Regions from separate parts of the Streptomyces sp. NPDC045955 genome, predicted to be linked through region 1. Evidence: riboswitches for the same ligand, from Rfam matches in the RefSeq annotation. Region 1 holds a riboswitch; each other region holds the start of a gene.
The links. A riboswitch is a leader RNA that binds a small molecule or an ion and turns the genes downstream of it on or off. The one in region 1 is predicted to bind cobalamin.

Region 1 (7,803 bases):
GTGCATGACGAACTCGTCGAACGCCTCGTCGTCCGGCTGCTCGTCGACATGCAGGTCGTGATGGAGCTCGGCGGCCTTCACGAGGGTCCAGATCTGCGCGCGCACGGCCGGCGCCTTCGCCGGGTCCAGGTCGCAGACGAGCGCGTACTCGTCCAGGAGCTGCTCCAGCTTGGCCAGGTCGCCGTAGGTGTCGGCGCGGGCCATCGGCGGCACCAGGTGGTCGACGACCGTGGCGTGCCCGCGCCGCTTGGCCTGGGTGCCCTCGCCCGGGTCGTTGACGATGAACGGGTAGATCAGGGGCAGCTCCCCGAGCACGGCGTCCGGGGCGCACCCGCCGCTGAGCCCGAGGCCCTTGCCGGGCAGCCACTCCAGCGTGCCGTGCTTGCCCATGTGCACGATCGCGTCCGCGCCGAAACTGTTCTCCAGCCAGCGGTAGGCCGCCAGGTAGTGGTGGGACGGCGGCATGTCCGGGTCGTGGTAGATCGCGATCGGGTTCTCGCCGAAGCCGCGCGGCGGCTGGATCATCACCACCACGTTCCCGAACTGCAGGGACGCCAGCACGATGTCGTCCCCGTCGACGTAGAGGCTGCCCGGCGGCTCGCCCCACGCCTCGGTCATGGCGTCCCGCAGCTCCGGGTCGAGCTTGTCGAACCAGGCCCGGTAGTCCGCCAGCGGCACCCGCGCGGGCGCGGCGGCCAGCTGCTCGTCCGTCAGCCACTCCACGTCGTGCCCGCCGGCCTCGATGAGCCGGTGGATCAGTTCGTCGCCCTGGTCCGGGTACGCGGTGAGGCCGTACCCGGCTTCCTTCAGGGCGTCCAGCACCCGCACCGCCGAGGCCGGGGTGTCCAGCCCGACGGCGTTGCCGACCCGCGAGTGCTTGGTCGGGTACGCGGTGAAGACGAGCGCGAGCTTCTTCTCGGCGTTCGCCTTGTGCTTCAACCGCGCGTGCCGTACGGCGATCCCGGCGACCCGCGCGGCGCGCTCCGGGTCGGCGACGTACACGGGCACGTCGTCCGCGCCCTGCTCCTTGAACGAGAACGGCACGGTGATCAGTCGCCCGTCGAACTCCGGGATCGCCACCTGCATCGCGGCGTCCATGGGGGACAGGGCGGCGTCGGACGCCTCCCAGGCGCTCCGTGAGGACGTCAGGCACAGCCCCTGCAGCACCGGGATGTTCAGCTCGGCGAGGGCGCCGATGTCCCAGGACTCCTCGTCACCGCCCGCCGAGGCCTGCGAGGCGTGGGTGCCGCCGGCGGCGAGGACGGTGGCGACGAGGGCGTCCGCCCGGCCGAGGATCTCGTACAGCCCCGCGTCGGCCCCGCGCAGCGAACCGCAGTACACGGGAAGCGCGTTGGCGCCCCGCGCCTCGATCGCGTCGCACAGCGTGTCCACGAAGGCGGTGTTGCCGCTCAGCTCGTGCGCCCGGTAGAAGAGCACGCCGACGGTCGGCCGGCCCTCGACCCGCGCGCGCTCGCCCCGGACGCCGTACTCCGGCATCCGCTCGGGCGCGGCGAACCCCTCGCCCGTGAGCAGCACGGTGTCGGACAGGAACCGCGCCAGCTCGGCGAGGTTGGCCGGTCCGCCCGCCACGAGGTACTTCAGCGCCTCCGCGACGACACCGGCCGGCACCGACGACTCGGCCATCAGCTCCGCGTCGGGCACCGCCTCGCCGCCCAGCAGCACGGTCGGGACGCCGGAGGCCTTCAGCGCGGCGAGCCCGTCCTCCCAGGCCCGCTTGCCGCCGAGCAGCCGTACGACGGCGATGTCCGCGCCGTCGAGGAGAGCCGGAAGCTCCTCCCGGACGTCCACGCGGGTCGGGTTGCCGATCCGGTACGAGGCACCGGAGGCGGCCCGGGCCGCCAGCAGGTCCGTATCGGCGGTCGACAACAACAACACAGTGCTCATGCGGGTGCTCCCGGTGGAATGAAGGGCAGTCCTCGCGGCGCGCCCGACTCGATGAGCCGCCACAGCGCGTCCGTGTCCGCGTGCTGTTCGATCAGGTCGCCGAGCCGGTCGAGCTGCTCCTCGCGCAGCGCGGCGAACGAGGTGTCCGGCGCCGGTACGAAGCGGCGCCCCGCGGCGGCCGCCACCTCGCGCAGGAAGGCCCGCCGGAACCCGTCCGACTCCAGCGAGCCGTGCCAGTGCGTGCCCCAGGTCTGGCCGACCCGGCAGCCGTCCAGGAAGGCTGCGCCTCCCTGGACGTCGGCGACGCCGTGATGGATCTCGTAGCCCTCCACGCGCTCCCCGAGAGCCTCGCCCTCCGGCCGCGTCAGGGTCTTCTCGCGGGCGAACCGCACCCGCACGGGCAGGACCCCGAGCCCCCCGACATGGCCCCGGCGGCTCTCGACGTCGTCCTCGATGTGCTCGCCGAGGATCTGGAAGCCGCCGCAGATCCCGAGGACGGGTCGCTGCTCGGCGGCCCTGCGGACCAGGGCCTCGGCGAGCCCCCGCTCGTGCAGCCACTCCAGCGCACGGACGGTTCCCCGGGTCCCGGGCACGATGACGAGGTCGGCGTCGGCGAGTTCCTCCGGCCGGTCCACGAACCGCACGACGACACCGGGTTCGGCGGCCAGCGCGTCGACGTCCGTGAAGTTGGACATCAGCGGAACGGCACAGACGGCGACACGCAGCACGTCCTCGCCGACCGGCGGGGCGACGACGGACTCGCGGACCGTTCCCCGCAGGGAGACGCGCAGCCCGTCCTCCTCGTCGATCCCGAGACCGTGGCGGAAGGGCAGGACGCCGTACGTACGCCGCCCGGTGAGGCCCTGGAGCATGTCGAGCCCCGGCTCCAGCAGGGAGACGTCCCCCCGGAACTTGTTGACGAGGAACCCGGCGACGCAACTCTGGTCCTCGCGCGACAGCAGCGCGACCGTCCCGAAGAACGAGGCGAAGACACCGCCCCGGTCGATGTCGCCGACGACGAGCACGGGGAGCCCGGCGTTGCGGGCGATCCCCATGTTGACGATGTCGGTCCGCCGCAGGTTGATCTCGGCGGGACTGCCCGCCCCCTCACAGATCACCGCGTCATACGTGCCCCGCAACTGCTCCAGGCAGTCCAGCACGGTACCGAGCAGCTTCTGCTGGCGTCCGCCGTGGTACCCGCGTGCGCTGAGCTCCCCGACCGGCTTGCCCAGCAGCACGACCTGACTGCTGCTCTCGCCGCCGGGCTTGAGCAGCACCGGGTTCATCAGCGCGGTCGGCTCGACGCGGCAGGCCTGCGCCTGCATGGCCTGCGCCCGCCCGATCTCGGCCCCCTCCTTCGTCACGAACGAATTGAGGGACATGTTCTGCGCCTTGAAGGGCGCGACCTTGACGCCCTGCCGCACCAGCCACCGGCAGATCCCGGCCGTCACGACGCTCTTGCCGGCGTCGGAGGTGGTACCGGCGACGAGAAGCCCACCGCCCGTCATGACGTACTCCCTTTCGCGATGCGGCGCGCGGCGGCACAGACGCCGAGCGCGAGCCAGCCGACACGCCTGGACAGCCGTACGGCCCGTTCGATGTCCCGGGTGGCGACGGCCCGCCCGGCCCCGTTGAGCACGGGCCGGTGCTCGACGCGCCCGCCGTACGACAGGGTCCCGCCCAGCCGCACCCCGAGCGCCCCGGCGAACGAGGCCTCCACGGGCCCGGCGTTGGGGCTCGGATGCCGGTCGGCGTCGGCACGCCAGGCCCTGACCGCTCCCCGTGGGTCGTCTCCTGCCAGGGCCGCGAGCACGGCGGTCAGCCGGGCCCCCGGCCAGCCCGCGAGATCGTCCAGCCGCGCGGAGGCCCACCCGTAGCGCCGGTATCGGGCCGACTTGTGCCCGACCATGGCGTCGAGGGTGTTGACGGCCCGGAACCCGAGGAGCCCCGGCACACCGCCGACGGCCCCCCACACGAGCGCCCCCACGACCGCGTCGGAGGTGTTCTCGGCGACGGACTCGACCACGGCCCGGGCGATCCCGTCGGCGTCGAGCGCCTGCGGATCCCGCCCGCACAGATGCGGCAGCCGCGCCCGGGCGCCTTCGACGTCCCCCACCTCCAGGGCACGCCCGACGGCTCGTGCCTCCCGCGCGAGCGAAGTCCCCCCGACCACGGCCCAGGTGGCGGCACCGGTCAGCGCGACGGACGCGACGGCGGAGTCCCGCACGGCGCGCGCGGCGACGCCCCCGAGCGCGACGGCTCCTCCGGCGCACACCACGGTGTGCAGCGCGCCCCATCCCCGGTGGTCCCGCCACAGCACCCGTTCCACGGCGCCCGCGGCCCGCCCGAACACGGCGACCGGATGCCCCCGGCGCGGATCGCCGAGCAGCAGGTCACCGATCAGACCGGCGGCGGCGCCGTACGCGAAGACGCGACCGGCACCCATGGGCTCAGCCGGCCGCAGGGGCGGGCAGGGGTGGGGTACTGAACCTCGATCGGCAGCCGCGCATGGCGATATGTCCTCACTCAGGGTGTCCACGCCCTGGTTCGACTAGACCGGCGGTGAGAGTTCCTGGCTCCCGGGGATTGCTACCCCGGTGACAGTGGCGGGACCGCGCCGGACTTCCACCGGCTTCCTCTCCTGCCGCCGTTAATGGCCCCGGCAGTCCACCACGGCCGGGATCAGTCGTCAACTTGCCGTTGACCTGCGAGGGGAGAGTGTGCAGAAGCCCACACCGCGCCCCTGCCACACGACGACCGGGCGGGACAGGACGGAAGTCCTGTCCCGCCCGGCGGGAACCTCGTGCGGTCAGGCCGTCAGGCCACGATCAGATAGATCCCGTACCCCACAGCCGCCGCGCACGCCGCGAAGCACGCGTACGCGCCCGTCACCGCGAGCCCCGCGGACCCGCCGGCAGCCACCGCCCGTTCGCGGCGGGACAGGCCGGTGATGCCGAGGGTGAACAGGCCCACCAGGGCCACGGTGACCACGAGGCTGACGCCGAAGACGGAACCGAGGGCGGCCCAGTCGATTTTCATGGCAGAGGTTCTCCTTGTAACCGAGTGGGCGGGATCAGACCGGGGTGGTCGTGGTGGAGGGCCGGCGTTCGGCCGGGGCCGGGGCCGCCGGTGCCGGGATCGTGGCACTCGGCTCGTCCGTGGCCGCGCCACCCGTGGGCGGCGGCGTCACCGCGGCCATCGCCGTGGTCACCACACCGGCCGGCTCCGCCTCGTCGGTGTCGTTGACGTTGGTGTGGTCGACGACCTGACGCCGCGAGAGCTTCCAGATCGCCGCGCTGGAGGCGACGAGGAAGACGGCCACCACCGCGGTGCCCCAGCTGCCGAAGCCGGTGACGTACTCGGCGAGCGCGCCCACCAGGGCCGCCGCCGGCAGCGTCAGGCCCCAGGCGACGAACATCCGCGTCGCCGTCGACCAGCGGACGACACCGCCCTTGCGGCCGAGCCCGGCGCCCATCACCGAGCCGGAGACGGAGTGGGTGGTGGAGAGGGAGAAGCCGATGTGCGAGGAGGCCAGGATGACCGTGGCCGCGCTGGTCTGGGCGGCGAAGCCCTGCTGCGGCTGGAGGTCGGTCAGGCCCTTGCCCATGGTGCGGATGATGCGCCAGCCGCCGAGGTACGTGCCGAGCGCGATGGCGAGACCCGCCGAGAGGATGACCCAGGTGGGCGGGTCGGAGTCGGGGGCGACGGCGCCGCCGGCCACCAGGGCGAGGGTGATGACACCCATCGTCTTCTGGGCGTCGTTCGTGCCGTGGGCCAGCGAGACCAGGCCCGCGGAGGCGATCTGGCCGGCCCGGTAGCCCTTCTCGGAGGCCTTGCCGTCGGCCTTCTTGCCGAGGGAGTACGTCAGCCGGGTCGCGAGCATCGCCGCGATGCCCGCGACCAGCGGGGCGGCGATCGCCGGGATCAGGACCTTGGTGACCAGCACGTCGCCGTGGACCGCGCCGACGCCCGCCGAGGCGATCGTGGCGCCGATCAGGCCGCCCATCAGGGCGTGCGAGGAACTCGACGGCAGGCCGACCAGCCAGGTCAGCAGGTTCCAGAGGATCGCTCCGACCAGGGCGGCGAAGATGACCTCGGGACGGATGCCGGTCTCGTCGACGAGACCTTTGGAGATCGTGTTGGCGACTTCCACCGACAGGAAGGCGCCGACCAGGTTGAGGACGGCGGACATGGCGACGGCGACCTTGGGCCGCATGGCGCCCGTGGAAATGGTCGTGGCCATCGCGTTCGCCGTGTCGTGGAAACCGTTCGTGAAATCGAACGCGAGTGCGGTTACCACCACAATCGCGAGGATCAGCGAGAAGCTTTCCATTTACCCAGGCAATCGTTCGAGGTCATTGGCTCGTCGAACGTAGGTAATCCGAGTGAACGGAAGATGAACTGAGGGGGGCGCGGGGGTGTCCGTGGTCGAGGCTTTCGCGTCCCGGCCGGGGGCGGGGTGGTATGCACCTTTTCGTATACACGGCTTCCGGCCTGAAGTGGACCCGCCCGACGGCGCGTTGGGGGCCCGCCTGGCAGGATCGCCGCATGGCTGAGCAGCGAGGCGACGGGCGGGACACACGAGACGTGGGGGAGTCGCGGCGCAGGAGCGTGCGCCCTGAGGAGGCGCGCGCCTGGGAGGAACTCGTCACGACCGCCCGCCGGACCGTCTCCGACGGACTCGTCGTCGGCACGTCCGGGAACGTCTCGGTGCGCGTCGGGGACACGGTCCTGGTCACGCCCTCGGGCGTCCCCTACGACCGGCTGGAGCCGGACGACGTGACGGGCGTCGACCTCGACGGCCGGCAGGTCCTCGGCACGCTCGTCCCGACCAGCGAGCTGCCCATGCACCTCGCGGTCTACCGCACGACCGGCGCCCGTGCCGTCGTCCACACCCACGCCGTGCACGCGACGGCCGTATCGACGCTCGTGAGCGAGCTGCCACTGATCCACTACATGGCCGCCGCGCTCGGCGGGCCCGTCCGGGTCGCCCCGTACGCCACGTACGGCACCGCCGAGCTGGCCGAGAACATGCTCCGCGCCCTCGCCGACCGCTCCGGCTGCCTCCTCCAGAACCACGGCACCGTCACTCACGGCGCGTCCCTGGGCCAGGCCTACGACCGCACGGCCCAGCTGGAATGGATGTGCCGCCTGTGGCTGACCGCCGCATCGGTCCCGGGCCTGTCCCCGAGCCTGCTGTCGGGGGAGCAGCTGGCGGAGGTCCAGGAACAACTGCGGGGCTACGGGCAACGCGGCTGACACTCGGCCCGGACGCCCCGTCCCGCCGGGCTTGCCCGGACGCCCCGGGCCGACGGATCCGGCCTGCCGCCCCCGGGCCGACGGGTCTGCCCGGACGCCCCGTCCCGCCCCGTCCCGCCCCGGCTGCCTCGGCGCACCGGCCGGGGATGCCACCGGTGCGCCGCCGACGCCGCCAACCCGCGCGGCTCTCCTGGGGAGGGGCTGCCCGTCTGGGCCGCGCGCTGCCCCCCCGGGGCCCATCACCCCGCCGCTGCCGCCCACTGGTCCGTCGCCGGGTCCGCCGGGACACTGGAGCCGTGCGCACTGCCAGAGCGACGGCCGCTGCCGTCACCGCCGTGATCGGAGCCGGCGCGGCCGCCGTGGCCGCCGGACGGTTCGCCAGTGACGCCGCGCTCAAGGCGCCTCCCGGCAGGCCCCTGCCCACCGAACCCCGGCTCACCGTGCACGGCACCGCCGAGGGGCAGATCAGCCTCACCCGGGACCTGGCCGCCCTGCGGCCCGGCCGCTACGGCCTGTCCGGCGACGGTTCCCACGCGGTCGTCGGGCCCGTCCTGACCGGCGCCTCGGACACCGCCGACACCGTCGTACGCCGCCTGGAGAGCGTCACGCACGGCACCCTGAAACCCGGCGACAAGGCCT
Region 2 (7,803 bases), on a different contig from region 1:
CATCAAGGACCTGCCCCTGCTGATCGCCTTCGGTGTGCTGGCGGCGTACACGTACTCGTCGGGTCTGCGGGCGCCGGCGCTGATCGCGTTCGTGAAGGACACCCTGATCTACATCGTCATCGCGGTGGCGATCATCTACATCCCGATCAAGCTGGGCGGCTTCGACGACATCTTCGCCAAGGCGGGCGACGCGTTCAGCCAGACCAACCCGGCGACGGGCGCGCCGCGCGGTGCGCTCGCGCCGCCGGAGGCGGGGCAGTGGACGTACGCCACGCTGGCGTTGGGCTCCGCGCTCGCGCTGTTCATGTACCCGCACTCGATCACGGCGACGCTGTCCTCGAAGAGCCGTGACGTGATCCGCCGCAACACCACGATCCTGCCGCTGTACTCGCTGATGCTGGGCCTGCTCGCACTGCTCGGCTTCATGGCGATCGCGGCCGGGATCAAGGTGCAGAACGGACAGCTGGCGATTCCGCAGCTGTTCGAGACCATGTTCCCCGACTGGTTCGCGGGCGTGGCCTTCGCGGCGATCGGCATCGGAGCCCTGGTCCCGGCGGCCATCATGTCCATCGCGGCCGCGAACCTCTTCACCCGCAACATCTACAAGGACTTCATCAAGCCCGACGCCACGCCCGCGCAGGAGACCAAGGTCTCCAAGCTGGTGTCGCTGCTGGTGAAGGTGGGCGCGCTGGCCTTCGTCCTCACCATGGACAAGACGGTCGCCATCAACTTCCAGCTACTGGGCGGCATCTGGATCCTGCAGACCTTCCCGGCCCTGGTGGGCGGCCTGTTCACCCGCTGGTTCCACCGCTGGGCGCTGCTCGCGGGCTGGGCGGTCGGCATGGTCTACGGAACGGTCGCCGCGTACGGCGTCGCCTCGCCGACCCAGAAGCACTTCGGCGGCTCCTCGAAGGAGATCCCGGGCATCGGCGAGATCGGCTACATCGGCCTCACGGCGTTCGTCCTGAACGTCGTCGTCACCGTCGTCCTGACCTTCGCCCTGAGGGCTCTGAAGGCCCCCGACGGCATCGACGAGACCAAGCCGGAGGACTACACGGCGGACGCGGGCGACCCCGGCGTCCAGGTGGAGCTTCCGCCGGCGACGGCGGGCACCTCGCACTGACTCGCAGGTGACAGCGGGCCGTCGGTGGAAAACCGGTGGCCCGTTGCCATACCCGTCCCGCACACTCGGACCATGGACATCCTCATCCGGCGGGTGAAGCCCGCCGAATACGACGCCCTCGGCGAGATCACCGCCCAGGCCTACCTGCGGGACGGCCTCCTCGACTTCGGGGAGAGCGACGGATACCTCGGCGAACTCAGGGACGTGGCCAAGCGGGCCGCCGCCGCGGACGTCCTGGTGGCCACCCAAGGCGAACACCTCCTCGGCGGCGTCACCTTCGTCCCCGCCGGCGGTCCCATGGCCGACATCGCCCGGCCCTCAGAAGCCGAGATACGGATGCTCGCCGTCGCCCACGAGGCCCGCGGCCGCGGCGCCGGAGAGGCCCTCGTCCGCGCCTGCGTCGACCGCGCCCGGGCGACGGACGGCTGCGTCCGCGTCGTCCTGTCGACACAGCGCACCATGCGCTCCGCCCACCGCATCTACGAACGCCTCGGCTTCGCCCGTACCCCGGAGCGCGACTGGAACCCCCTTCCGGAGCTCGCCGACATCACTCTCCTCACCTACGAGTTGACGCTGTGAAACCGTCGCGACACTACATCTAGGGGTGCTTTCGCCGCCCGGCACAAGATGTATGCTCATGCTCGCTGTCGCCGCAGGGGAATCCGGTGCGAATCCGGAACTGTCCCGCAACGGTGTACTTGTGCGTGTTCGCGCACAGGCTTCAGTCCGAGGACCTGCCGACAGCGCGCCCGGCCGCCCGGTCGGTGCGCCCTGACGTCCGGGCCTCGCGGAGTGGGCCGGTGGACGCGACGCCGCGTGCGTTCGCGCTGCCCCCTGCCCTCGCTGAGGCCCCGTGCCGAGCGAGGGAGAGCCCCACGTGACCATCGCGCCAGCCGATCCGGTCTCAGCCGCGGAAAAAGAGCACGACGGTCCCGGTGCCGCGCTGCTGCGGACCCTGACCGAGCTGACCGCCGACCTGCCCGACGCCGACCCGGGCCGGGTCGCCGCCGCCGCGCTGCGCGGCCGGTCCGCGCGGGCCGACCAGTCGGAGTTGCGCGAGCTGGCGACCGAGGCGGCCGCGGGCCTCATCTCCGAGGATCCCGCCTACTCCCGGCTGGCCGCGCGCCTGCTGACGATCGGGATCCGCGCCGAGGCCGCCTCGCAGGGCGTCACGTGCTTCACCGAGGCCGTGGCGGCCGGGCATCGGGAGGGCCTCATCGCCGACCGGACCGCCGAGTTCGTGCGCGTCCACGCCGCCCGTCTCGACGCCCTGATCGACACGGCCGCCGACGACCGCTTCGGCTACTTCGGCCTGCGTACCCTGCACAGCCGCTATCTGCTCCGGCACCCGATCACCCGCAAGGTGATCGAGACGCCCCAGCACTTCATGCTGCGCGTCGCCGCCGGTCTCGCCGAGGACGACACCCGCCGCTCAGTCGACGAAGTCGCCGCGCTCTACGGGCTGATGAGCCGGCTCGAGTACCTCCCCTCCTCCCCCACCCTCTTCAACTCCGGCACGCGGCACCCCCAGATGTCGTCCTGCTACCTCCTCGACTCCCCCAAGGACGAGCTGGACTCGATCTACGACCGCTACCACCAGGTGGCGCGGCTGTCGAAGCACGCCGGCGGCATCGGCATCGCGTACTCCCGCATCCGGGCCCGCGGTTCGCTGATCCGCGGCACGAACGGCCACTCCAACGGCATCGTCCCGTTCCTGAAGACCCTCGACGCCTCGGTCGCCGCCGTGAACCAGGGCGGCCGCCGCAAGGGCGCCGCCGCGGTCTACCTGGAGACCTGGCACTTGGACATCGAGGAGTTCCTGGAGTTGCGCGACAACACCGGTGAGGACGCCCGCCGCACGCACAACCTGAACCTCGCGCACTGGGTGCCCGACGAGTTCATGCGGCGTGTGAACGCCGACGCGCAGTGGTCGCTGTTCTCCCCGTCGGACGTGCCCGAGCTGGCCGACCTGTGGGGCGAGGAGTTCGACGCCGCGTACCGGGCCGCCGAAGCGAAGGGCCTGGCGAAGAAGACCCTGCCCGCCCGTGAGCTGTACGGCCGCATGATGCGCACCCTCGCGCAGACCGGCAACGGCTGGATGACCTTCAAGGACGCCGCCAACCGCACCGCCAACCAGACGGCCGAACCGGGCCACGTCGTCCACTCCTCCAACCTCTGCACGGAGATCCTGGAGGTCACCAGCGACGGGGAGACGGCGGTCTGCAACCTGGGGTCGGTCAACCTCGGCGCGCTCGTCGACCGGTCCGGCGGGGACATCGACTGGGAGCGGCTGGACGAGACCGTCCGCACGGCCGTGACGTTCCTCGACCGGGTCGTGGACATCAACTTCTACCCGACCGAGCAGGCAGGCCGTTCCAACGCCAGGTGGCGTCCGGTCGGCCTCGGGGTCATGGGTCTGCAGGACGTCTTCTTCAAGCTGCGCCTGCCCTTCGACTCACCGGAGGCCAAGGCGCTCTCCACCCGCATCGCCGAGCGGATCATGCTCGCCGCCTACGAGGCCTCCGCCGATCTCGCCGAGCGCAACGGCCCGTTGCCGGCCTGGGAGAAGACCCGTACGGCCAAGGGTGTGCTCCACCCCGACCACTACGACGTGGAGCTGACCTGGCCAAAGCGCTGGGCGGCCCTGCGCGAGCGCGTCGCCGCGACGGGCATGCGCAACTCCCTGCTCCTCGCCATCGCGCCGACGGCCACGATCGCCTCCATCGCGGGCGTGTACGAGTGCATCGAGCCGCAGGTGTCCAACCTGTTCAAGCGCGAGACGCTGTCCGGTGAGTTCCTCCAGGTCAACTCCTACCTGGTTCAGGAGCTGAAGCGGCTCGGCGTGTGGGACGCCCGCAGCCGGGAGGCCCTGCGCGAGGCCAACGGCTCGGTGCAGGACTTCACCTGGATCCCCGAGGACGTACGCGCCCTCTACCGCACGGCGTGGGAGATCCCGCAGCGCGGCCTGATCGACATGGCGGCGGCCAGGACCCCGTTCCTGGACCAGTCCCAGTCCCTGAACCTCTTCATGGAGACGCCGACCATCGGCAAGCTCTCCTCGATGTACGCCTACGCCTGGAAGTCCGGGCTGAAGACCACGTACTACCTGCGTTCGCGCCCGGCGACCCGCATCGCCCGCGCGGCCCAGGCCACCGTCCCCGTGCAGGCCACCCCGGACCCCGAAGCGGTCGCCTGCTCCCTGGAAAACCCCGAGTCCTGCGAAGCCTGCCAGTAATTCCCACCCGCCACCCGACCGCCACCCCTGGAGGACGGCGCTTCGCGCCGACTGTGATGACTCAGAACCTGCTCGACCCCGGCTTCGAGCTCACCCTGCGCCCGATGCGCTACCCGGACTTCTACGAGCGCTACCGGGACGCCATCAAGAACACCTGGACCGTGGAGGAGGTCGACCTCCACTCGGACGTCACCGACCTCGCCAAGCTCTCTCCCGCCGAGCAGCACCTGATCGGCAGGCTGGTCGCCTTCTTCGCCACGGGCGACTCGATCGTCGCGAACAACCTGGTGCTGACGCTGTACAAGCACATCAACTCCCCCGAGGCTCGGCTGTATCTGAGCCGGCAGCTCTTCGAGGAGGCCGTGCACGTCCAGTTCTATCTGACGCTCCTGGACACCTACCTCCCCGACCACGACGACCGGGCGGCGGCCTTCGCGGCCGTGGAGAACATCCCCTCCATCCGCGAGAAGGCAGGTTTCTGCTTCAAGTGGATGGACTCGGTGGACCAGCTCGACCGGCTGGAGACGCAGGCCGACCGCCGCCGTTTCCTGCTGAACCTGATCTGCTTCGCCGCGTGCATCGAGGGCCTGTTCTTCTACGGCGCCTTCGCGTACGTCTACTGGTTCCGCAGCCGGGGTCTGCTGCACGGTCTGGCCACCGGCACCAACTGGGTGTTCCGCGACGAGACGATGCACATGTCGTTCGCCTTCGACGTGGTCGACACCGTCCGCAAGGAGGAGCCGGAGCTGTTCGACGACCGGCTCCGGCAGGAGGTGACGGACATGCTCCGCGAGGCCGTCGAGGCCGAGCTGCAGTTCGCGCGCGACCTGTGCGGTGACGGCCTCCCGGGCATGAACACCGAGTCGATGCGGCAGTACCTGGAGTGCGTCGCCGACCAGCGGCTCACCCGCCTGGGCTTCGCTCCGGTCTACGGCTCCGAGAACCCCTTCTCCTTCATGGAGCTCCAGGGGGTTCAGGAGCTGACCAACTTCTTCGAGCGGCGGCCCTCCGCGTACCAGGTGGCGGTGGAGGGCACCGTCGACCTGGACGAGGACTTCTGAGGCCGCTCGCCTTCGCGGGCCTCCTGGGCCTCCCTGATCTGACGGTCGACGCGCCGGTCGCGGACGACACCGATCACTGACGGGAGGACCAGGAGGACCAGCATCCCGAGTACGAAGATCATTGCGATGAGTGTCTGTACCTGGTTCGTGTCCATGGACACCACTGTCGCGCCGATGACTCCTTACCGTCAGTGGCAGTACTGCCGGAGACCCTCGAATTACTGCCACTGACGAGGCACACTGGAGACATGCTCCAGAACGTGGCCGTCGTCCTTCTCGACGGCGTGAATCCCTTCGAACTCGGTGTGGTGTGCGAGGTCTTCGGCACCGACCGAAGCGACGAAGGCCTGCCGGTCTACGACTTCGCCGTCGCCTCGGCCGAGGGCCCGCTGCTGCGCATGAACTCGGGCTTCTCGCTCCAGGTCGAGCACGGCCTGGAGCGGCTGGAGACGGCAGACCTGATCGCCGTGCCGGCCGGGAAAAGCTACGCGTCCCGGGACTTCCCGCCGGAACTGCTGGACGCCCTGCGTCGCGCGGTCGGCCGCGGGGCCCGGGTGCTGAGCGTCTGTTCCGGCGTCTTCGTGCTGGCCGCGGCCGGACTGCTGGACGGCCGCCGCTGCGCCACCCACTGGAAGCACGCGAAGGACCTCGCCCGGCAGTATCCGCGGGTGGCCGTCGAGCCGGACGTGCTCTACGTCGACGAGGACCCGGTGATCACCTCAGCCGGCACGGCCGCCGGGATCGACGCCTGCCTGCACCTGGTGCGCAAGGAACAGGGCTCCGAGGTCGCCAACAAGATCGCCCGGCGGATGGTGGTGCCGCCGCACCGCGACGGCGGCCAGGCCCAGTACATCGAGCGCCCGCTGCCGCACCCCGAGGCCGACACGGTCGGCGAAGTGCTGACGTGGATGGAGCGGCACCTCGACGAGGAGGTCACCGTCGAGCAGTTGGCCGCCCGCGCCCACATGTCCCCGCGCACCTTCGCCCGTCGCTTCCAGCAGGAGACCGGGACGACTCCCTACCGCTGGATCCTGCGCCAGCGCGTGCTGCTGGCCCAGCGGCTGCTGGAGGCGACGGACGAGACGATGGACGCGATCGCCGGTCGAACGGGGTTCGGCAACGCGGCCGCGCTGCGCCACCACTTCGTCCGGGCGGTCGGGACGACGCCGAACGCCTACCGGCGCACATTCAGGGGCCCGGAGGCGGCCTGAGGCCAGGGGCTCTCACCGCGCCAGCGGCCGCACCCGCAGGTCATGCGGCCGCAGCGTGATGCCGACGCGCGTGCCGTCGTTCGAGCCGGCCACCTGCTCGAAGCGGTACTTGGTGGCCAGCGCCGCCGTGATCAGCGTCAGCTGGGCCATCGAGAAGTGGTCGCTCGGGCACTTGCGGTTGCCCACGCTGAACGGGCTCATGGCGTGCTTCGGGATGTCCTTGACCCGGTCCGGAAGCCAGCGGTCGGGGTCGAACTCCAGGTGCCGCGCGTACGACTTCGGATCGCGCTGGATCGCGTACGGGCTGTAGACGATGTCCGCACCGGCCGGAATCCGGTATCCGCCGAGTTCCGTGTCCCGCACCGCCCGCCGCGTCAGAATCCACACGGCCGGGCTCAAACGCATGGACTCGACGACGACATTGTTGGTGTGCCTGAGTTCTCGGACGTCTGCGAATGCCACCGGCCTCCCACCGGTGACGGCTTCTACTTCGTCGCACACCCGGTCCGCGTGTTCAGGGTGTTCCGCGAGCATATGCAGCAGCCACATGATCGTGGAAGCGACGGTTTCGCTGCCGGGGGTGAGGATCGCGACGACCTGGTCGTGGATCTCCTGTTCCCCGATGGGGTCGCCATTCTCGTCCGTCGCCTCCAGCAATGCCATCAGCAAATCGTCCGGCTTTTGACCGGATGCGCGGCGCTCGGCGACGATCTCGTCCACCAGGAGATGCAAATCGGCCAGGGCCCGGTTGAATTCGCGGTTGGCCGGGAGCGGCAGCCTGTAGAGCGGCCCGAGCGGCACCACCATCCGCCGGTACATCCCGCGGAAGACGGTGGCGAGCGCGACGCACAGCCTCTCCGCCCGCTCGTCCATGGAGGCGCCGCGCAGCAGGCAGCGGGCCGCGATGCGCACGGCCACCCGGAAGGACTCGGAGGTGCAGTCGATGGTCTCGCCGGGCTTCCAGCGCTCGGTGAGCGCGTGTGCCTCCTCCTCCATGATCGGCCCGTAGGCGGGGATGGCGTCGAGCCGGAAGGCGGGCTGGATGGTGCGCCGCTGGCGGCGGTGGCGCGGGCCGTTCGCCGTGGCCACGCCCTCCTTGCCGAGCAGGCCCTCCAGGGACTCCCACAACGGCCCGGCGATGATGAAGTCGTTGCTCAGCGCGAGCGCGCCCGT
Region 3 (7,803 bases), on a different contig from region 1:
GTCACGGACCCGGCGCACGGAGTCCAGCAGCAGGAAGCTCATCCGGTACGTCACGAGCGCCACGTCGACGACCGGCGCGGGCACCCCGGCCCGGACCAGCCGCGGCAGCAGGTCGGACATGGGCGTGGTGAACGCGAACAGCAGCACCCCCAGGGAGGCCGCCGAGGTGCGCAGCAGCAACTCCCCGGCCCGGACCGGCCCGTCATCGGCGAGGGAGACGAAGCCGCCCGGCCCGCCGACCTGCACGAGGAGCGTCAGCGCGCCGGTCACGCAGAAGCCCAGCGGCACCCGGTAGGCGCGCCACAGCCGGAGCCAGGGCACGCCCGCCGGACCCAGCAGCACCACCAGGGCGGCCAGCAGCACCAGAGCCGCCCCCGGCCAGGGCGGCAGCGAGATCGCCAGGAGGGTCAGACCCAGCCCGAGCACGGCCTTGTCCACGGGATGGCGGCGGCGCCAGCGACTGCTGTGCGCGGCCGCGTCGATCGGCAGCACGCGGCTCAGGCCCCTTCGGCCGTGGACTCCTCGGCGGCACTGTCCACCGGGTTCCCGGAGTCCCGCTCCCGCTCCAGCGCCCGTCGTTCACCCTGCCGCCTGCCCCGGCGCAGTCCGAAGTAGTAGGCGAGGACACCGGAGCCGAGGGCCGCCTGGAGGGAGAACAGCGCCGACTCGATCTCACCGGACGGCGGTTCGTACAGGGGCGAGAACCAGGGCTTGTAGTCCGGCTCGATCTCGGTGATCGCCGTCTCCGCCTCGCCGTCGGAGCCCGTGAACGGTTCCTTCTTGTGGTCGCCGAGGCCGAGCGCGAGCGGCAGCACGGCGAGCGCGGCCACGGCGAGCAGCAGCAGGAGGTTGATCTTCGTGTTCCTGCTCATCGGGCCACCTCCTGGGTCTCGCTCCGGGACTGCTTGTCGGCGACGAGCACACCCAGCCGGGTCAGTTCGCCCTTGCTGGACTGCACCAGCAGCCGCATCACGAGCACCGTCAGCAGTCCCTCGCTCACCGCGAGCGGGATCTGGGTGACGGCGAAGATGGAGCCGAACTTGCCGAGCGCGCCCAGGAACCCGCTGCCCGGGTCGGGGAACGCGAGCGCCAGCTGCACGCTGGTGACGCAGTAGGTGGACAGGTCGGCGACGAACGCGGCGGAGAACACGGCCACCATCAGCGGCACGTCGTAGCGGCGCAGCAGCCGGTACACCGCGTAGCCCGCCCAGGGGCCGGCGATCGCCATGGAGAAGACGTTGGCGCCGAGCGTGGTCAGACCGCCGTGCGCGAGCAGCAGCGCCTGGAACAGCAGGGTGATGGTGCCCAGCACGGCCATGGCGGGCGGCCGGAACAGGATGGCCCCCAGGCCCGTGCCGGTGGGATGGGAGCAACTGCCGGTGACGGACGGCAGTTTCAGCGCGGACAGGACGAACGTGAAGGCGCCGGAGGCGCCCAGGAGCAGGGTGCTCTCGGGGTGCTCGCGCACCTCACGGGTGAGCGACCGGACTCCGTGGAGGACGAACGGCGCGGACGCGACGCCCCAGGCGACGGCGTGCGCCGGAGGAAGGAAACCCTCGGCGATGTGCATGGCTCAGCAGACCCTCTCCAGCACCTCGTGGATGGTTGACGTGCCTTGGCCGGTCTCCTGGCTCACGGGTCCCACCGCCCGTACTCCGCCTTCCCGGGTCCGTGAGGACCCAGTGGCTGCCCGCTGGGGCTGGAGCCGGACTTCCCGATCACAGTGGCGAGGGCCGCACCGGCATCACACCGGATTTCCCGTTCACCAAGGCGTGGTGACAGTAATGCCGAGATAAGGGCCATGACAAGCCAGCCGAGGGGCGTGCGAGGGGGCGCGTGAAGGGGCGACCGCTCGCACACCGGCGCGGGAGGGCTCAGTCGTCACCCTCGTCGCCCTCGTCCTCCCCGTTCTCCCCGGACCGCGAGGGCTGTTCCTGCCGGGGCTTGTCCGCCTTCTCCGGCGGGCTGCTGCTCGTCTCCTGCGCCGGACTCGCGGGGCCGGTCGTCGCCTCGGCGGGCGCCGGGGAATCGGGTGCCGTGGTGGAGGGGGTGACATCGGCCACGGTGCCGGCGGCCGGAGTCGTGTCGGCCGCCGGTGCGGAGGCCAGGGGGTCGGCGGGGTCGGCTGAGTCGCCGGGCGAGGGGGCGGCCGGGCTGCTCGCGGACGGGGACGCGTCGGGTTCCGTGCCCTCGTTCGCGGTGTCGTCGGGCGAGAACCACTGCATGCCGGCGAGCATCGCGGCGAGGAAGACGGCCGCCGCGGCCACCACCGCGGCCGTTCTCCGGTGGTGACCGAGACCGCTGCGGGGCGCGGCGCGCCGGGAACGCCCGCCCGGGGCGGTGCGGGACCCCGTGGGCAGTGCGTGCGTGGCCCTGGCGCCGGTGTCGGCTGCCGCGTACGGTCCCGGCCCGGAGGACGGCACCGCTGACGCCGCGTACGGCCCGGTCGCGGCGGTCGGCGCCGGGGACGCCGCGTACGGCCCGCTCCCGGAGGCCGGCACCGGCGACACCGCCTCCGGCAGCGGCTCGGGCAGCCCCCGCCAGGCGCCGCCGGCGAACCACTCGGCGGCCTGCTGCGCCGTGGGCCGGTCCTCGGGCTGCTTGGCGAGCAGGGCGAGGAGGTAGCTCTCGAAGGCCGGCGGCAGACCGGTGACACCGAGTTCCCGGGGCGGTACGGGGGCGTTGTCGAGATGCTGGTGCAGGAGCGCGACGGCGGTGTCGGCCTGGAACGGCGGGCGGCCGCTGAGGAGCTGGTAGAGCACGCACCCCAGGGAGTACATGTCGGAGGCGGGACCCGCGGGCCGGCCCAGGGCCCGTTCGGGCGCGAGGTAGAGGCCGGTGCCGACGATCTGGCCGGTGGCGGTGAGCGCGGCGCCCGGGTCGTCGAGGAAGCGCGCGATGCCGAAGTCGCCGATCTTGAGGGTGCCGCCCGCGTCCAGCAGGAGGTTGGCGGGTTTGACGTCCCGGTGCACGATGCCCTGCTGGTGCGCGGCGGCGAGTCCGGCGGCGGCCTGCGCGGCGAGTCGGGCCACCTGCTCGGCGGGGAGCGGGCCGGAGGCGGACAGCACCCGGGCGAGGCTGTCGCCCTCGACCAGCTCCATCACCAGGTACAGCCGGTTGTCGTACTCGCCGAAGTCCAGGACCCCGACCACGTTGGGGTGGTTGAGACGACCGGCCGTCTGCGCCTCCAGACGGAATCGGGAGGCCGCCGTGGCATCGGTGTCCTGAGGCAGCAGCAGCTTGACGGCCACCGCTCTGGCGAGCGTCTCGTCGTACGCACGCCAGACCTCTCCCATTCCGCCGCGCCCGATCTCAACGTCCAGCCGGTAGCGGCCCGCTAGCAGCACTCGTCCTCGTCCTATGTTCGTGGGAAGGTTCTCGCCGCAGGCCGCAACTCTCCGCGTCGGAGCGGGGGTTGGTGGGGGGTGCCGCAGCCGACCCAGGATACTGGCGCCGCGTGACCGCCATTCCCACTCGGTGCGGTGCCGTGGGACGGCACGGTCCCGGAATCGGGCTTCCCCGCGTCTCAGCGTGCCGTCAGGCCGCCGCGCCCGCCCCCTGCGCCCGCTCCTCCCGGCGCGGCAGCAGCGCCACCGCCAGGGCGGGTACGGTCGCGAGGGCCAGCCAGGGCACGGCGGCCGGGAGACCCGCGTCGAGCAGGGAGCCGGTGGCCGCGCTGCCGGCGAGGACGATCAGGCCCGAGACCGACGACAGCGCACCCATGTAGAGGCCGATCCGGCCTTCCTCGGCGAGGTCGGGCACCCAGGCGCGGGCGGCGGGGACGACCAGCATCTGCCCCACGGTGAGCAGCACGACGAAGCCCGCGGCCGGCAGCAGCCCGGCGGTACCCGTCCAGCCGGCGGGTCGCGCCGCGGCGACCACCGCGAAACCGGACGCGATCAGCAGCAGCCCGGCGGTCATGGAGCGGCGCAGGTCGAGCCGGCCGCCCGCCCAGCGGGTCACGGGCAGCTGAGCGAACACCACCAGCACCGAGGACAGGGCGAACAGCCAGGACAGCGGCGCCTGGGAGCCCGCCGCACGCTGCACCTCGTCCGGCAGGGCCAGATACAGCTGGTTGTAGGCGAGCAGGTACGTGCCGTACGCGCAGCACAGCGCCAGGAAGCGGCGGTTGCGCAGCAGCACGCGCGCCCCGCCCTGCTCCAGGTTCCGGACCCGGCCGGGGATGTGCTGCGGCATCAGCCACACGTGCCCGGCCAGGACGAGCACGAACACGGCGGCACCCGCGAGGCACGCGGTGCGGAAGTCGACGGCGAGCAGCAGCGCGCCGAGCAGCGGTCCGACGAAGGCCCCGGCCTGGCCCGCCACGCTGAACAGGGCCAGGAGGCTGGTGCGAGAGCCGTGTCCTTCCTCCTCCCAGACCACCGCCTGACGGGCCACCTCGGACTCCACGGCGGGCGAGAAGAGGGCGGCGGCGAAGCCGATCACCAGCACGGCCCCGATCACGGCCCAGCTCGCCTCCGCGTACCCGAGCCACGCGAACCCGGCGATCCGCAGCACGCAGCCGGCCAGCACGACCGGGCGTACGCCGTAACGGTCGACGAGCGCGCCGCCCACCACGAACAGCCCCTGCTGGCTGAAGGTGCGCAGACCGAGCACGAACCCGACCAGCCAGCCCGCCATGCCGATCGCGGTGCCGAGGTGCTCGGCGAGGAACGGCAGCACGGCGAAGAAGCCGATGTTGAAGGCGAGTTGGGTCAGGATCAGCAGCCGCAGCAGCGGGGACAGCTCCTGCCAGAGCCGCCAGGTGCTCTGGCGCGAGGCCCTGGGCGCCGCGCCGTCGGGTGTCCCGTCGCCGGACGCAGGGGCGGCCCGGCGGGCCAGGACGCGGGATATGAGGCCTGTCATCGTTCTTCTCCCGGTGAGAGGGACGCGGGGGTCAGCAGGGCGTCGTCATGGTTCGGCCGCTGACGCGGGGCGGGCACGACCCGGTCGCCGGGCGGCTGCTCCGGGCTGCCGGCCCGCCCGCGCCGCCAGGGCGGTCGTACGCCGCCGGCGGCCGTCACCGCGAGGGCACCGAGCAGGGCGAGTACGGCGGCGGGGAAGAGGACGGCCCACGGGGCGCGCTCGGCGTATGGCTGGTTCTCGGCGAGCAGCAGACCCCACTCGGGGGACGGCGGCTGCGCGCCCAGGCCCAGGAAGCCGAGCGCAGCGAGGCTCAGCGCCACGCCGGGCAGCCGCAGCAGGGCGTGCCGGGTCACCGGTGGCAGCACGGCGGGCAGCAGTTCGTGCCGGAGGAGGTACCACCGCCCGGCGCCGAGCGCACGGGTGGCGGCCAGATGGGTGGTCGCACGCTCCTGACGCAGCAGGGAGGACGTGTGCGCGGCCAGGGGGGACCAGGCCACGACGCCGACGGCGAGGGCGGGCGCCCAGGGGCCGCTGCCCGTGATGCCCGTGACGAGGAGCCCGGCCAGGACGGGCGGCACGGCACTGACGGTGTCGACCAGCGGCCCCGACAACCGCGGCAGCAGCCCCAGCAGCAGCCCGGCGACGAGGGCGGCGGCACTCACCGCGAGCGCCGTGCCGAGGGTGTTCAGCGCGCCGTGGGCGACCCGGGCGAGGACGTCCCGGCCCAGCGCGTCCGTCCCGAACGGGTGTGCCGCGGAGGGGCCTTGCAGCCGGGCGAGGGTGTCCAGGGCGAGCGCGTCGCGCGGCAGGCCGAGGCCGACGACGGTGGCGAGCAGCGCCCCGTACAGCAGGGGCAGCGCGCGGGGTGCGGGCGCGGCCGGTCGGTGCAGGGAGCGCAGGGCGCCGTCGCGCAGCGCGGGCCCGATCAGCAGCCGGGCCGTGAGCCGGGCGAGGAGGCCGGCGGCGGCCGCGAGCAGGACGAGGGCGAGCGTGCCGGTCTGCAGGGCGGGGAGGTCCTGGGCGAGCGCGGCGTGCAGGGTGAGCCGGCCCAGGCCGGGGATGTCGAAGACCTGCTCGACGGCGACCGAGCCGCCGGTCAGACCGACCACGAACAGGCCCAGGTTGGGCAGCAGTCCGGGCACACAGCGGCGCACCGCCTGCCGCGCCACGGACTTCGGCGGGACACCGCGGGCCGCGGCGGCCAGCGCCCAGGATTCGGCGAACGCGCCGGGCAGTAGATCGTCCAGCATCCGCCCGAGGACCGCGCCGGCCGGCAGGCCGAGGGCCAGCGAAGGCAGCACCATCCACTGCGGCCCGTACCAGCCCAGGGCCGGCAGCCAGCCCAACTGCACGCCGATCACCGAGGCGAGCACCGAGGCGACGAGGAACTCGGGCAGCGCGGCCAGCACCGCGGTCGCCGTGCCGCCGGGGCCGCGCGTGCCGAGCCGGCCCCGGGAGCCGAGCCGGAGCGTACGGGCGCACACGGCGCTCACCGTGACCGCGGCGACGACGAGGGCGCCGGACACCAGGAGCAACGACACTCCGAGCGCCTGCGTGACGGAGGGCAGCAGGGGGGCACCGGACACCCACGAGGTGCCCGCGTCCCCGTGCAGCAGCCCGCCCAGCCAGCGGCCGAGCAGTGCCGACGGACCGTCACCGAGCCCGAGTTCGTCGCGGATGGCGGCCAGTGTCTCGGGGGCCGGGTCGCGGTCCGCGGAGCGGGACTTGAGCACGGTCAGCGCCGGGTCGGTGCGCGACAGCCACGGCAGCAGGCCGATCGCGCCCACCAGGGCGGCCGCGAGCACGGCCCGCCACAGCAGCGTCGGGAGGCCGCCGCGCGCACGAACGCGCAGGGCGGACAGGCCCTTGGCCAGGGGTGTGTTCACCGTCGTCCCCGTGACGCTCAGGCGAAGGGGATCTCGAAGTGCACCACGCCGCTGCCCCCGCCGGGCACGTCCTCCCGCTCGTCGCACACCACCTTGCCCAGCGTCCGCCACAGGCCCATCGCCCCCGGCGAGTGCGGATACGTGTGCAGATACACGGACCGGTAAGCACCGTCGGCCCGTGCGAAGTCCAGCAGACCCTCCACCAGCCGCCGGGCCAGACCCCGCCGCCGGTGCTCGGGGCGCACGTACACCCGCCGGAGCTGTGCGGTCTCGCCCGAGGGGAACCGCTCGGCCAGCCAGCGCGGGTTCGGCGGATGCGCCGGGCCGCGCGCGTCCAGCGCCGCCGTGGCCGCCACCGTCCCGTCCCGCTCGTCCACGGCGACCAGGAGCGTGTGCCGGGGCGGTACGACGTAGAAGGACGCGGGATCGATGATGTCGGCGTGCCAGCCTGGCACGTATCCCGTCCCGAAGTCCCGGTACACCGCGTCGAGCATCACCACCCGGGCCCCGTCGAGGTCCTCCGGCGTGGCTTCCCTAATGGTGATGTCGTGCATTTGCACATCATATGCAAGAAGCTTTTCCGGCTGCCAAGGGGGTGTGCGCAGGGCTCAGCTCCCGGCCGGGGTGAGCACCACGAAGTCCGCGTTCGCCGGGTCCAGGCAGACGGCCAGCCGGCCGACGCCCTCCGCGTCCTCGGGCCCCATCTGCACGCTGCCGCCGTTCTCGATGACCTTGGCCACCGCGGCGTCGCAGTCCTCCGCGGCGAAGACCGGGTGCCAGTACGGCCGGCCGTTCGTCAGCGAGAGGTTCTCCTTGCCCATCTCCATGAGGCCGCCGTGCATGCGCTCCTCGGGCAGTCCCGCGGGTGTGATGAGGGTGTACGTGCCCCCGCCGCCCGGCAGCTCCATGTCGCTGAACTGCCAGCCGAACAGGCCGCCGTAGAACTCCTTCGCGGCCGTCGCGTCGCTCGTGAGCAGCTCGGTCCACGACAGCGAGCCCGGCTGGTCGACCAGGTCGACGCCCTTGTTCGTCCCCGGCTGCCAGACGGCGA
Region 4 (7,803 bases), on a different contig from region 1:
AGGTCTCCCGGGACGGCGCTGCGGCTGCTGTACGACCGGACCGCGGATGCCTGGGCCATGGTGACGGCGATGCTGGAGAACGCCGTCATCCCGCTGCTCGACGTCCTGGGACCGGAGGCTCCGCTGCTGCTCCACCGGGCCCTGCGGCGTGCCGTGGCCTGCGTATCGGCGCGGGGCCGTACGGACGTGCCGTCGATCGACGGTGTCCGTACGGCCCTCGGCGACTGACCGGGTCGGGCCGTCAGTGGACGGCCACCTCGGTGACGGCCACCTCCTCGATGCTCCGCTCGATCTCCTCCGGCCGGGACGCCGACGCCCGGGCCCAGTAGTAGATCGCCAGGGAGAACACCGTGATGAGCGCGATGTCCCACCACAGTCCGATGTGTCCCTGGCCGCCGAAGCCGCCCTGCCAGGAGATGACGCCCATGCCCAGCAGATAGACGGGCAGCCACTGGGCGGCCCTCCAGTCGAGCCGGGGTGCGTCGGGCAGGCCCTTGCGGGTGGCGTACCAGGCGTATCCGCCGAGCAGGACGTAGCCGAGGACGATGGCCACACCCAGCCGCCACAGCGTGTCCCAGGTCGACCAGTAGATGATGAGGTTGGCCACCACGAACGACAGCGGGGAGACGACGTTCCCGCCGGGCAGCCGGTAGGGCCGGGCGCGGTGCGGCAGCCGGTCGGCGAAGACGCCGTACGCCAGCGGGGCACCCGCGTACATCAGCACGCTCGCCGAGGTGATGAAGCCGACCAGCTGCTGCCAGCTCGGGAACGGCAGGAAGCAGACCACGCCGGTCACGAACGAGACGATCAGCCCGAACCACGGCACGCCGCGCGCGTCGGTGCGCGTGAAGATCTTCGGCGCGTAGCCGTTGCGGGCCAGACCGTAGGAGACGCGGGAGGTGGCGGTGGTGTAGATCAGGCCGGTGCCGCCGGGGGAGACGACCGCGTCCAGATACAGCACCACGCTCAGCCAGCCGAGCCCCAGCAGGGTGGCCAGCCCCGCCCAAGGGCCGCTGAGACCGGGGTAGTCGAGCTTGGTCCAGCCGTGCGCGAAGGTGGCCAGCGGCAGGGCGGCGATGAAGACGATCTGCAGCAGGACGTAGATCGCGGCTCCGATGGCGACCGAGCCGAGCGTCGCACGGGGCAGGTCACGGGCCGGGTCGCGGCTCTCGCCCGCCAGCTGGATCGCCTGCTCGAAGCCCAGCAGGGCGAAGATGATGCCGCTGGAACTGACGGCGCTCAGCACGCCATGGGCGCCGAACGGGGCGAAGCCGTGCTCGGTGAAGTTGCCCGGGTGGAAGTTGCCCGCCGCGATGATGAAGATCGCGGCCAGCGGCACGGCCACTTTCCACCAGGTGGCGGCGCTGTTGGTGTGCGCCAGGAGCCGCACACCGAGGAAGTTGATCACGACGAACACGGCCATGAGGAGCACGGCGACGACGAACCCGCTCGTCGTCAGCGTCCCGTCCTTGGCGTGCTGGAAGCCCTGCGCCCAGTGCCAGTGCCCGGCATAGCCGATCATGGCCTCGACCTCGATCGGTGCCACGGTCGCCGCCTGGAGCCAGGAGAACCAGCCGAAGGACATGCCGGCCAGTCCGCCGAACGCGTAGTGCGGATACCGCGCCGTGCCGCCCGCGACCGGGAACATGCCGCCGAGTTCCGCGTGCACCAGGGCCAGCAGCACGATCGCGACCGTGCCGATCAGCCACGACAGAACGGCCGCGGGGCCGGCCGCCACGACCGCCTTCTCGGCTCCGTACAACCACCCGGAGCCGATGATGGAACCGACCGACGCCCACATGAGCCCGATCAGTCCGACGTCCCGGCGCAATCCGCCGGGACCCCCTTTTACCCCCGCTGCTGCCTGGTCGACGCTCACCATGAATCAGGGGCCTCTCATAGAAGAACTCGGTGAGTTCTGCGAGCAAGAGGCCTCAGGTTAGGAATCGGTCAGCCGACGGCAGAAGGCGCGTTGTACAGCCTTGACCGGGCGCGGGCGTTTCCTGGAAAGCGCTTCAGGAATTCTGTACGCGGCGAAGAGGAAGTCGTGGGATCTCGATCGCCGGGCAGCGGTCCATCACCATCTCCAGGCCCGCGGCGCGGGTCCGGTCGTACGCCGCCTCGTCGATGACGCCGAGCTGGAACCAGACGCCCTCGGCGCCCTTGGCGACCGCCTCGTCCGCCACCGCTCCGGCGAGATCGCTGTTCACGAACACGTCCACGACGTCCACGTCGAAAGGGATGTCCGCGAGACTGGCGTACCCCTGCTCGCCGTGCACCGTCTCCGCCTTCGGATGCACGGGCACGACGCGCTTGCCGAAACGCTGGAGCACGGCGGCGACGCCGTACGCCGCCCGCTGCCGGTTCGACGACAGGCCCACCACGGCCCAGGTGTCGCCGAGCTCCGTGAGGATCCTGCGGACCGTTGCCTCGTCGCCGTACACCGGCGGCCTCCTGGAGAGTCGCGGAAGAACTGTTGTCCGCACAACGCCGTACGGCGCGCGGTGATTCCCCCGCGCCCTCCGTGATAGCTTGCCGAGGCCAGTCGAACCCATGTACGTGGGTCAGGGAATCCGGTGCGAATCCGCAACTGACGCGCAGCGGTGAGGGGGACGGGCGGGGCCTCGGCCACTGGACGTCGCGTGTGACGTCCGGGAAGGCGCTCCGCACCGGACGAACCCGAGTCCGAAGACCTGCTGGCGGCCCCCGCGGCCGTACGCGGCGGGGGAGCACGTGCTCGCGCCCGAGGCCGGTTCCACCGTCGGCGTCCTCGGCCCGAACGGCTCCGGCAAGTCCACGCTGCTGAGGCTGCTGGCGGGGTTGCTCACGCCGACCGCCGGAGTCGTCACCCTCGACGGCACGCCGTTGGGCGACCTGCCCCGCCGCACCGTCGCCCGCCGCCTCGCCGTCGTCGAGCAGCAGGCCGACACGCAGGTCGAGCTGACGGTGGTGGACGTCGTACGGCTGGGCCGCGTGCCGCACCGCCGTGCCTGGACGCCCGGCTCGGCGGACGACGAACGGGCCGTGCGCGAGGCCCTGGAGCGCGCCGGCCTCGCCGACCGCGCCGACCAGCCCTGGCACAGCCTCTCGGGCGGCGAACGCCAGCGGGTGCAGATCGCCCGCGCGCTCGCCCAGGAACCCCGCGAACTCCTCCTGGACGAGCCGACGAACCACCTCGACATCCACCCCAGCTCGATCTGCTCGCCCTGGTCACCGGGCTGCCGGTCACCACTGTCGTCGCCCTGCACGACCTCAACCTCGCGGCGATGTACTGCGACGAGGTCGTCGTGCTGAGCGCGGGGCGGGTCGTGGCGGGTGGTGCTCCGGGTGAGGTCCTGACGGAGGAACTCATCGCCGAGGTGTACGGCGTGCGCTCTGCCGTCACGCGTGACGGCCCCGAGCAGCGGCCGCATGTGCGGTTTCTGGGGACGCTGGGCTGAGGGGGCCGGGCGGCGGGCGGGGTGGGTGGGCGATTCACGCCGTGGTGGTCCGGCCCGAGGGGTGCATCGTCGGCCGGGCGGTTTCCGGTGTGGTGGTGTCCCGGCCCGACGGTGTGTCGTCGGCGGGTGGTTCCCGCAAGGCGGTCTCACGACCGGCGCGCCGGTCGTGAGGCGATTCCCGCCTCGGCGAACTGGTCCGTCCGGCACGCCATTGGTGGGGTGTTCCCGCCACGGTGGCCGAAAAAACCGCACTTGCCTGCGTGTGCCCGCCCACCCGGCCTACGCTCGCCTCGTGCTGCGCATCATCGACGCCCGGACCGGCGAGCCGGTCGACGCCGCCCCGGCCCGCCGGGGCCTGACCCGTGTCGAGGTGCATGCGCCCGGCTCCGGCCTGACCGATCTGCGGGTGCTGCTCGTGGCGGACCTGCTCGTGCGGGCGCTGGAGCTCGGCGGCACACCGGTCTGGGCCCTGCTGACCGGCGGGCGCCGCCAGGCCGAGCTGCGTGCGGACGCAACGGCCCTCGGTATCCGCCCCTTCGAGGACAGCCCCGACGTCAGCGCCGGACTCGGCGAGGCCCAGGTCGTCCATGTCACGGCCGAGGGTGGGGCGACGCCTGACGGGGTGCGGATCGCTGTGGCGCCCGTCGAGACGAGCGGACCGGCCACGTCGGTCGGTGCGTCGGCGGGATCGCGCCTGCCGGTCGGCGAATCGGCGAAGCCCGGCCCGCCCAGCGGCCGGCCGACCGCGCCGGAACCGTCGGCCGGTGAGTCGGCGATGTCGAACCCGCCGGCCGCCCGGCCGGTCGAGCCGGGCCTGCCGGCCGGTGAGCCGGTGACGTCGGACCCGTCGCGCGGCCAGTCGGTGGGATCCGGCCCGCTGGGCGGTGTCGATCCCGCCGTCCTGCGTCTCGCCCTGTTCACCCGGCACCACAACGCCCCCGTCCGGCTGGAGGCGGACGTCCTCGGTGAGGCCGAGGCCGCCCTCGCCCGTTGGCGCGGTGCGGTCGCCCGCTGGGCCCGGCGGCCCTCCCGGCCCGTGCCCGACGACGTGCGCGGGCGGTTGCGCGACGCCTGGGACGACGATCTGGACGTGCCCCGGGTGCTGGACGTGCTGCGGGACGTCGAGAACGAGCGGGACCTTCCGGACGGCGCCCGGTTCGAGACGTACGCCTATGCCGACCGGCTTCTCGGCCTCGAACTCACCCGCGACCTGGGGGCCGCTTCATGAGGGAGCGCTCCGGCGCCGGCCCGCTACGCCGCCTGGTCGTGCTGCGGCACGCCAAGTCCGCCTGGCCCCTGGACGTCGCCGACCACGAGCGCCCGCTGGCCCCGCGCGGCCGCCGTGACGCCCCCGCGGCCGGGCGGGCCCTTGCCGAGGCCGACTGCCTGCCCGACCTCGCGCTGTGCTCCACCGCCGTACGCGCCCGCCGGACCTGGGAACTGGCCGCCGCCGAGTGGGGCACGCCCCCGCCGGTGCGGTTCGACCGGCGCCTGTACGCCGCGAGTCCCGCCGGCCTGCTGGCCGTTGTGCACGAGGTGTCCGCCGAGGTGGAGACGCTGCTGCTGATCGGGCACAACCCGGGCCTGGAGGAACTCGTCCTGGCGCTCGCCGGTGACGGCCTCGACGACACGCTGGAGCGGGTCCGCACCAAGTTCCCGACGTCGGCCATCGCCGTCCTGTCCTGGTACGGCACGTCCTGGCGGGCCCTCACCCCGGGCACCGCGCTGCTCTTTTCCCTGACCGTGCCCCGGGGCGAGAAGAAGTAGCCCCGGGCCGGTCCGGCCCGTCCCCGGAACCGTGCATAGGGTGGCCGGATGCAGGACGAATACCGCACGGTCGCCCGCGCCGGCGTGCACGAGACCGAGGTCAACCGCTCCCGCTTCCTGTGCGCCCTCGCCCCGGCGGCCACCGAGCAGGAGGCGCAGGACTTCATCGCCGCGGTCCGCAAGGAGCACGCCGACGCGTCCCACAACTGCTGGGCCTACGTCATCGGCGCCGACGCCTCCGTCCAGAAGGCGAGCGACGACGGCGAACCCGGCGGCACCGCCGGCGTCCCCATGCTCCAGATGCTGTTGCGCCGCGACATGCGGTACGTCGTCGCCGTCGTCACGCGCTACTTCGGCGGGGTCAAGCTCGGCGCGGGCGGACTCATCCGGGCGTACGGCGGGGCGGTCGGCGAGGCCCTGGACACCCTCGGCACGCGCACCCGCCGCCGGTTCCGGCTGGCCACGGTCACCGTCGGCCACCAGCGGGCCGGCAAACTGGAGAACGACCTGCGGACCACCGGGCGTGAGGTGCGGGACGTCCGCTACGGGGAGGCGGTCACGATCGAGATCGCCCTCCCGGACGCCGAGGTGGAGGCCTTCCGGGCGTGGCTCGCCGACGCGACCGCCGGAACGGCCGGCTTCGAACCGGGCGGGGAGGCGTACGGCGACGCCTGACGCGCGGTCGGCCTCGCGCAAGGCACCCGGGAACCGGACCGGCGGGTGCCGGACCGGCTCCCGTGAACAGTGGCTACCGGCCGGTGTCGGTGACCGCACCGCGACGAGGTCGAGGTGGTGCACCGCTCCTTCGAGCTGGACCCGGGCCGCGCCAAGGACGACATCCAGCCCGTGATCACAATGCTCACCAGGAAGTACGGCGGGTCCGGACGCTTCCGTGCCGCGCAGATCCGTGCCGCGCGCGCCGCCCGCGACGGTCACCAGGCCGTCCAGCCGGCCCAGCCGGGCGGCCGAGTCCCGTACGAACGCCGTGACCTTTTCCACGGCATACGTGCGGACATTTCCCCTGAATCGACGCCCGATGAGTGGCCCATCCCGAGGTTCGTGAGGGACCAGGGGCTCGCACGGGTTAGCGTGGTGGGTGCTGACAGCGAGCCGTGCCGGCTCGTGCGGGTCGTGGAGCGGTAGCAGGGGGAGCCATGCAGGTCGGAGCGGCGTCGTGAGACTGCTGCACACGTCCGACTGGCACCTCGGCCGGTCGTTCCACCGCGTGAACATGCTCGCCGCGCAGGCCGAGTTCATCGGCCACCTCGTCACGACCGTGCGCGAGCGGGCCGTGGACGCGGTGGTCGTGTCGGGGGACGTCTACGACCGGGCCGTGCCGCCGCTCGCCGCGGTCGAGCTGTTCGACGACGCCCTGCACCGCCTCGCCGACCTCGGCGTGCCGACGGTGATGATCTCCGGGAACCACGACTCGGCCCGCCGGCTGGGCGTCGGCGCGGGGCTCATCGGGCGGGCCGGCATCCACCTGCGGACCGAGCCGTCGGCGGCCGGCACCCCCGTGGTGCTGGCCGACGCCCAGGGGGACGTCGCCTTCTACGGACTGCCCTACCTCGAACCGGCCCTGGTGAAGGACGAGTTCGGCGTGGACAAGGCCGGGCACGAGGCCGTGCTCGCCGCCGCCATGGACCGGGTCCGCGCCGACCTCGCCGCGCGGGCGCCCGGCACGCGCTCCGTGGTCCTCGCGCACGCCTTCGTCACCGGCGGCGAACCCAGCGACAGCGAACGGGACATCACCGTCGGCGGCGTGGCCGCGGTGCCCTCCGGTGTCTTCGACGGCGTCGACTACGTGGCGCTCGGGCATCTGCACGGCTGCCAGACCCTCACCGACCGCATCCGCTACTCCGGCTCCCCGCTGCCCTACTCCTTCTCGGAGGCCGCCCACCGCAAGAGCATGTGGCTCGTCGACCTGGCCGCCGACGGCACAGTCGACGCCGAGCGCCTCGACTGCCCGGTGCCGCGTGCCCTGGCCCGGATCCGGGGCACGCTGGAGGACCTGCTCGCCGACCCGGAGCTGGCACGGCACGAGGAGGCCTGGGTCGAGGCGACCCTCACCGACCCGGTCCGCCCGGCCGACCCCATGGCCCGGCTCACCGAGCGCTTCCCGCACACCCTCAGCCTCGTCTTCGATCCCGACCGGGCCGAGGACGACCCCGAGGTGTCGTACGCGCGGCGCCTGGCCGGCCGCAGCGACCAGCAGATCGCGGAGGACTTCGTCGCCCACGTGCGCGGCGCGGGGCCCGACGCGCACGAACAGGGCGTCCTGCGGGAGGCGTTCGACGCGGTGCGGGCCGACGAGACCGTACGGGAGGTCGCCCGGTGAGGCTCCACCGGCTGACGGTCACCGCCTTCGGACCCTTCGCAGGCAGCCAGAGCGTCGACTTCGACGAGCTGTCCGCGGCCGGGCTGTTCCTGCTGCACGGACCCACCGGCGCGGGCAAGACCTCCGTCCTCGACGCCGTGTGCTACGCCCTGTACGGCTCGGTGCCGGGCGCCCGGCAGGGCGGCGGACAGGGCACGGCACTGCGCAGCGACCACGCCGCGCCGGCGACCCGCACGGAGGTCACCCTCGAACTCACCG

Region 2: another riboswitch for cobalamin. It lies ahead of AC07F0_RS24755 (ribonucleoside-diphosphate reductase subunit alpha); the one in region 1 lies ahead of AC07F0_RS15565 (cobalamin biosynthesis protein).
Region 3: another riboswitch for cobalamin. It lies ahead of AC07F0_RS20370 (energy-coupling factor ABC transporter permease); the one in region 1 lies ahead of AC07F0_RS15565 (cobalamin biosynthesis protein).
Region 4: another riboswitch for cobalamin. It lies ahead of AC07F0_RS34375 (ABC transporter ATP-binding protein); the one in region 1 lies ahead of AC07F0_RS15565 (cobalamin biosynthesis protein).

The regions. Positions count from the first base shown of each region.
Region 1 covers NZ_JBWKKY010000006.1:391,238-399,040, forward strand. The annotation lists gene cobN (cobaltochelatase subunit CobN) at 1-1,905, opposite strand, end outside; gene AC07F0_RS15560 (cobyric acid synthase) at 1,902-3,413, opposite strand; gene AC07F0_RS15565 (cobalamin biosynthesis protein) at 3,410-4,351, opposite strand; cobalamin riboswitch at 4,453-4,592, opposite strand; gene AC07F0_RS15570 (hypothetical protein) at 4,723-4,944, opposite strand; gene AC07F0_RS15575 (inorganic phosphate transporter) at 4,979-6,238, opposite strand; gene AC07F0_RS15580 (class II aldolase/adducin family protein) at 6,454-7,164, shown strand; gene AC07F0_RS15585 (alpha/beta hydrolase) at 7,461-7,803, shown strand, end outside.
Region 2 covers NZ_JBWKKY010000012.1:63,572-71,374, reverse strand. The annotation lists gene mctP (monocarboxylate uptake permease MctP) at 1-1,123, shown strand, start outside; gene AC07F0_RS24760 (GNAT family N-acetyltransferase) at 1,196-1,702, shown strand; cobalamin riboswitch at 1,755-1,879, shown strand; gene AC07F0_RS24755 (ribonucleoside-diphosphate reductase subunit alpha) at 2,001-4,358, shown strand; gene AC07F0_RS24750 (ribonucleotide-diphosphate reductase subunit beta) at 4,415-5,419, shown strand; gene AC07F0_RS24745 (GlxA family transcriptional regulator) at 5,668-6,630, shown strand; gene AC07F0_RS24740 (bifunctional albaflavenone monooxygenase/terpene synthase) at 6,643-7,803, opposite strand, start outside.
Region 3 covers NZ_JBWKKY010000009.1:147,392-155,194, reverse strand. The annotation lists gene cbiQ (cobalt ECF transporter T component CbiQ) at 1-492, opposite strand, end outside; gene AC07F0_RS20375 (energy-coupling factor ABC transporter substrate-binding protein) at 498-872, opposite strand; gene AC07F0_RS20370 (energy-coupling factor ABC transporter permease) at 869-1,570, opposite strand; cobalamin riboswitch at 1,601-1,785, opposite strand; gene AC07F0_RS20365 (serine/threonine-protein kinase) at 1,875-3,347, opposite strand; gene AC07F0_RS20360 (MDR family MFS transporter) at 3,538-4,866, opposite strand; gene AC07F0_RS20355 (ABC transporter permease subunit) at 4,863-6,671, opposite strand; gene AC07F0_RS20350 (GNAT family N-acetyltransferase) at 6,770-7,306, opposite strand; gene AC07F0_RS20345 (VOC family protein) at 7,361-7,803, opposite strand, start outside.
Region 4 covers NZ_JBWKKY010000024.1:85,622-93,424, forward strand. The annotation lists gene AC07F0_RS34360 (hypothetical protein) at 1-228, shown strand, start outside; gene AC07F0_RS34365 (APC family permease) at 242-1,882, opposite strand; gene AC07F0_RS34370 (CoA-binding protein) at 2,016-2,444, opposite strand; cobalamin riboswitch at 2,541-2,701, shown strand; partial or broken gene AC07F0_RS34375 (ABC transporter ATP-binding protein) at 2,737-3,440, shown strand; gene AC07F0_RS34380 (hypothetical protein) at 3,733-4,668, shown strand; gene AC07F0_RS34385 (SixA phosphatase family protein) at 4,665-5,207, shown strand; gene AC07F0_RS34390 (YigZ family protein) at 5,256-5,882, shown strand; partial or broken gene AC07F0_RS34395 (DsbA family oxidoreductase) at 5,976-6,089, shown strand; gene AC07F0_RS34400 (exonuclease SbcCD subunit D) at 6,382-7,545, shown strand; gene AC07F0_RS34405 (AAA family ATPase) at 7,542-7,803, shown strand, end outside.